2 regions of the Pseudomonas sp. Irchel 3A5 genome follow, and region 2 is predicted to be linked to the other one. Evidence: riboswitches for the same ligand, from Rfam matches in the RefSeq annotation. Region 2 holds a riboswitch; the other holds the start of a gene.
What was found. A riboswitch is a leader RNA that binds a small molecule or an ion and turns the genes downstream of it on or off. The one in region 2 is predicted to bind manganese.
Positions count from the first base shown of each region.

Region 1: another riboswitch for manganese. It lies ahead of mntP (manganese efflux pump MntP); the one in region 2 lies ahead of CKW31_RS21555 (TMEM165/GDT1 family protein).

Region 1 covers NZ_FYDU01000008.1:267,304-270,398, forward strand. Annotated here, with positions in the region: gene CKW31_RS15720 (methyl-accepting chemotaxis protein) at 1-570, shown strand, start outside; gene mntP (manganese efflux pump MntP) at 678-1,244, opposite strand; yybP-ykoY riboswitch at 1,251-1,420, opposite strand; gene CKW31_RS15730 (LTA synthase family protein) at 1,618-3,095, opposite strand, start outside.
Region 2 covers NZ_FYDU01000014.1:16,546-19,640, reverse strand. Annotated here, with positions in the region: gene CKW31_RS21560 (M48 family metallopeptidase) at 200-1,018, shown strand; gene CKW31_RS21555 (TMEM165/GDT1 family protein) at 1,159-1,743, opposite strand; yybP-ykoY riboswitch at 1,831-1,950, opposite strand; gene CKW31_RS21550 (class I SAM-dependent methyltransferase) at 1,991-2,989, opposite strand.

The sequences.
Region 1 (3,095 bases), on a different contig from region 2:
GCCAATCAGAGCGTGCAGTCGCTGGCCGAACAGGCAGAAAAGATCGGCAAGGTGATTAACGTGATCCGTGAAATCGCCGAACAAACCAATCTGTTGGCGCTCAATGCTGCCATTGAGGCAGCACGTGCAGGCGAACAGGGCCGCGGATTTGCCGTGGTGGCCGATGAGGTTCGCGGCCTGGCGCAGAAGACCGCAGGCTCGGTGGACGAAATCCGCCAGATCGTCGAATCATTACAGAAGGAAAGCCGCACCGCAGCCGAGTCGATGCGTACCAGCGGCGAAGAAGTCGGCCGCTGCGTGCAGGCCAGTCAGTTGGGCTCTGAGCTATTGAAAAGCACCGTTGCCGATGTGCTGGAAATCCACCGGTTGAACGTGCTGATCGCGGGCACCACCGAGCAGCAATCCGCGGCATCGGTGGGCATCAATGATCGTCTGACCGCTGTCCACGCCATTGCGCAGAACAATGCCTCGGATGTCGTTACCCTCATCCAGTGCAGCGAAGACCTCTCGCCGATGGCGAACCGTCTTCAGGCGCTGGGCGCAGCGTTTGCGGTGAAGAATCAGCTGTAATTTTTGTAGGAGCGGACGGAGGTCACGACGGCCGCGAAGCGATTTGTCAGGCAAACCGCCATCGCAGCCTCGCGCTGCTCGTTAGCTCCTACACACTCTCGAATCGACTACGCCGACAAGTGTTCGTACAAAATCGTCGCACCCACCAGCATCAGTACCACACCACCCATGATCTCGGCACGTTTGCCGACCATCGTCCCCAGTACCCGACCCAGCATTACACCGATGGTGACCATGGTCATGGTAGCCAGACCGATCGCAGCGGCTGCGACCAGAATATTCACGTCCACGAAAGCCAGGCCGACACCTACGGCAAGCGCGTCGATGCTGGTGGCAAAAGCGGTGACAGCGAGAATCAGGAACGAATGCTGACCGGCCTTTTCCTCTGGCTCTTCATCATCCTGCTTCACGCCGTTGTAGATCATGTGCAAGCCGAGAATCAGCAGCAGCGTAAAGGCGATCCAGTGGTCCCAGCTTTCGACGAAGCTGCTTGCGGCATTACCGATGGCCCAGCCGATGACGGGCGTGATGGCTTCAATCACACCGAAGATAAGACCGGTACGTAAGGCCTCAATAAAACGCGGTTTGTGCAGGCTTGAGCCTTTACCGATGGCCGCTGCGAAAGCGTCCGTGGACATGGCCAAGGCAAGGAATACAAGGGAAATGGGATTCACGGTTTACTTCCAGTCGGGCTATGAGTCAACGACACATCCACACGCCCGACTTTAGGCATGGATATGTCGCTGGTCTCGCCAACCAAAAGGTGCTCGTACCACGGCTGCTGCCGAGAATGTTGATACGAACGCTACTGAGATAACTCAGCAGCAGGCTACTCCCCAACGAAGGCGGGCATCATACCTGTAAAAGGCATGAAAATATCGTCAAACGGTTCACAAATTTCGGTTGTACAGGAGGAACACTATCCTTGTGGGAGCGGTGCTTGCCCGCGATAAGGACACCTCGATTCTGCAGATGAATCACCTAAACCTTATCGCGGGCAAGCACCGCTCCCACAGGGTTATCTGCTTGGCGCACCCATGTTCAACCTCACTGCACATTCCGGTACAACATCAATCGTGCGCTTTCATGCAGCCCGAGGGTCAACGCCCGCAACCGACTGAACTCCTCCGGGTGCTGACCGGCAACGTCCTCCAGAGGGGTGGCTGAGGCCAGGTCGTGCAGCGTCGGCGAGGTACCGTCGTGCTCCATCTGCAAGAGAAAATTCCGGGTCACGCCACCAATCAACGGGAACGTGCCTTCGCGCAAGACCAAGGGCACGACGCGCTCACCTTCCGGCGAAGGCTGTTGAATATCCCGGCCCATGGCGCCGTTGCTGAACGGAATCCCCGCCATGCCCGCCACGGTGGGCAACAAGTCCGCCAACCCGACCGCCTCCTCGACAACCTTCGTCCCTATCAAGCCTGGTGCGTGGATCAACATCGGTACGTTGTTGCTCTCCAGGCCTAACTGCTCAAACGCCGGTGGCATATGCGGGATCTGGCTGATGCGGGTGTTATGGTCGCCAAACAGGACAAAAATCGTGTTGTCGTAGTAACCGCCCGCCTTGGCTAGTTCCATCAGCCGCCCGATATTGAAGTCCAGCAAACGCACCGCGTTGTACTGCTCCACGCTGCGCGAACCCGCGGCCTGCACTTGTTCGAGGCTCAGGTTGCTGACTTCAAAACCGTCGTTTTCCCTGGGAATGGTAAACGGCCGGTGATTGCCTGCCGTCTGCAGATAAGCGAAGAACGGCTGATCCTTGGGCAGCGCGCGCAGGATTCGGTCGCCTTCCTTGAACAGATCCAGGTCGGAAATCCCCCACACATCCACCACGGGAGAATGCCAGTCACGCTCGTCATACAGTCGAATGTCGACGATGCTGCGGCGGATCAGCGCGTTCATATTGGCCCACCCGGAGTTGCCGCCAATCATGTACAGCTTCTCGTAGCCCTTGAAGTCGTTGATCAGTGTGTTTTGCCGGGTCAGCATCGGATGCCGGGTCGCGGTTTCCTGACGGGTCACATCGGGCACCCCGGTAATGCTTGCCCATACAGTTTTGGCAGTTCCCGTGACCGGCACATAGAAATGCCGGAAGAACCAGCTTTGCTGAGCCAGCCGATCCAGATTCGGCGTGGGATTGAGCGGGTTGCCATACGCCCCCACGGCGCTGGTGCCCAACGACTCCAGCATGACGAACACCACGTTCGGCGGCCGCGTGGCAGCCACGTTGTAAGGCTGCACGTCTTGCTGACGCTTGAAGGTCAGGCTTTGCGGGTCTGGCTTATCGACGCCCAGATACTCTGCGACGACCGAATAGTGACGACGCACAGCGTCCTCGTCGTAACGCGATTGCCCGACCTTGAGCGTGTCATACAGGAACAGCACCGGGTTCAAACCCAGAGCAGCAACCTGGCTGTTGCCCGAGAAGAACGCGTCGCTCCAGCGCAGCGGTACCGGGTTTTCCAGATTGAGGTTTTCCACTCGCCCCAGCAGCCCCAACAACGTGGCCAGCGTCACGAGCACTG
Region 2 (3,095 bases):
AGAGGCCGTTACAGTCACTAAAAGTGTGTCGTCAGAACTACTGCCTTCCCGGCTAAAGCCGGTCCCACGTCGTCTATCACCTTGTACGCATACAGGAACCAACGTGTAACCAGGCTGACAAACTTGGCTGTCAGCCAGCATCTGGCGCATCCGTCGTTCACCGCCTAGGATGAGCGCCATGTTCAAAGGGAGATCCATCATGCGTCAGAAATTTGCTCTATGTGCCTTGAGTGCCGCCTTGCTGCTTGGCGGGTGTCAGGCCGTGAATACCACCAGTGGCGATTCGGTCGGTGTAGAACGCAAGCAATACATGTTCAGCATGCTCTCGACCGATGAGGTCAATCAGATGTATGCCCAGTCCTATAAAGAAACCGTTGGCGAGGCGTCGACCAAAGGCGTGCTGGACACGACCAGCGACAACGCCAAGCGCGTGCATGCAATTGCCGATCGCCTGATCGGTCAGGCACCTAAGTTGCGTCCGGATTCTGCGCAGTGGCAGTGGGAAGTGAACCTGATCAAAAGTGATGAGCTGAATGCCAACTGCGGACCAGGCGGCAAGATCATTTTTTACACGGGTCTGATCGACAAATTGAAGCTGACTGACGACGAGATCGCGGCGGTGATGGGTCACGAAATCGCCCACGCCCTGCGCGAGCATGGACGAGAGTCGATGTCCAAGGCCTACGGTGTTGCGATGGCCAAGCAAGGGGCGGGTGCAATTCTGGGTCTTGGGCAGGACAGCATGGCACTGGCCGATACCGTGGTGAATTACAGCCTGACATTGCCTAACAGTCGCAGTAACGAAAACGAGGCCGATCTGCTGGGCCTGGAGCTGGCAGCCCGTGCCGGTTACAACCCGAATGCCGCTATCACCCTTTGGCAGAAAATGACCCAGAACTCAGGCGGTTCACAACCTGAATTCATGAGCACTCACCCGGCTTCGGAAAGCCGCATCGCGTCGTTGCAAGCCGCGATTCCCAAGGTGATGCCGTTGTACAACGCGGCCAAAAAATCCTGATACAGCGCAGGTCCATGTTGCTCGTGCGCTCCTACCGTGTAGCGCGGTGTGGGTAGGAGCGAACTTGTTCGCGAGAGCGGCGACGCGGTGAATCAAGCCAGGCTCCTCGCGGGCAGGCGTGCTCTTGCAGATCGATGCCGTTAAACCCAGCCACTCACCTGCATCGCCTTGTAGACCGCAACCAGCGCGAGCACGAAGAAGGCGCCTGCCGCCAGGCGGCGGATCAGGGTCAGGGGCAGTTTTTCGGCGGCGAAATTGCCTGCCAATACCACCGGCACGTTGGCCAGCAACATACCCAGCGTTGTCCCCAGAATCACCAGCCACAGATACGAATATTGCGCGGCGAGCATGACCGTGGCTATCTGCGTCTTGTCGCCGATTTCAGCGATGAAGAACGCGATCAGCGTGGTCATGAACGGGCCGAACTTGCGTGCAGTGTTGGCTTCGTCTTCATCCATCTTGTCCGGAACCAGGGTCCACAGCGCCGTCGCGGCGAAGCTCGCGGCGAGGATCCAGTGCAGGGTGGCGTCGGAGAAGAAGCTGCCAAACCATGCGCCAACAGCGCCAGCGGCGGCGTGGTTAGCCAGGGTTGCGGCGACGATGCCCGCGATGATTGGCCATGGCTTGCGAAAGCGAGCAGCCAGAATGAGGGCAAGGAGTTGGGTCTTGTCACCGATTTCGGCAAGCGCGACTACAGCGGTAGGGACCAACAAGGATTCCAGCATCAGGTTTTCCTAGGGGCGGGTCGACACGGCTATGACACGTACAGCCTCCCCGCCCCGGGTAAGGTGTTCGTGTCATAGGTCTTGTCAAACCACCGATCCGTCTGAGCGGATTCGGGGTCGTACGCACCATGGTCTGAGGACCAAGTATGTTGATGCGTACCAGACGAGCATGGCGCTCGTGGGAGACTACTCCCCTAGGACGGAGCGGATTCTGCCTTCAGCTTTCGCTTTGGGCAAGTGCTTATTTTCAAGCCCGCTTGGCGCGATAGATTCGGAAGCCGTTGCCTTCAGCCTTGATCGCACACACGCCAAAATGCTCTTCGATGATGGGTTGATACTTCAGGAAACTATTGGCAACCAGCCGGAGTTCGCCGCCTGATTTCAGATGTTGCCGGGCTTTTCTCAGCAGGTTCTCTGTCGCCTTATAGTCGGTATGTACCCCGACATGGAACGGCGGATTGCTCAAAATCGTGCTCAATCCCATTGGCGCTGCATCGATACCATCACCCGTCAGTACCTCGGCTTCAAGCCCGTTTGCCGCAAGGGTCAGACGCGTACTGGCGGTGGCAAAAGCATCCACATCGAGCATGATCACGTTGTTATGCGGATAGCGACGTTTTACCGCAGCCCCCAACACCCCAGCGCCACAGCCAAAGTCGAGCAAATTGCCGCTCGGCAGCTTGTCGATGTGTTGCAGGAGCAGCGCTGAGCCGCGATCGAGTCGGCCCTGGCTGAAGACGCCCGGCAGGCTGACAACCTTGAGTGGACCATCTTCCATTTCGACTTCGTACTGCTGGGCGAGGCTTTCCAGCGTTACCGCGTCAGGGGCGTCTTCAACGGTGACTTGCCAGAGCTGACAATGGCGGGCGCTGTCCAGCTTGCGGGCGCGACCAAACGGGCTCAGCTGCTTGGCTGCGGCTTCGATGCCGCTGCGTTTTTCGCCTACCAGAAACAATTCACGTCCCGCGAGGCGCGAGGCAAGCGCATTGAGCAAGTAGTTGGTCAACTCCCGCGCCTTGGGCAAAAACACCACAGCAGCTTCGAATGGCTGCTCAGGAGCTGTTACTCCGAAATGGCTGCGCCCTTCGAAGCGCGCGTCCAGCGCAGCCTGATCGCCAGCATGCCAGCACCAGCCATGGGCCTGCGGCAGGCGGCCCAGCAAATCGTCAGCAGGCAGGCCCGCCAGCAGCAGGGAGCCCTGAAACAACTCGGCCTGACGGAGTAACACTTCACTGCGCGGGTCCATGGTGGGCTCCTCGAAAAAGCGCGGAGTCTAACAGTTTGGAGCCAGCAACGGCGGTGCGATCCTTTGAATTGAAATGCTTTTTCCGTAGGAGCTCACGAGCACCGCG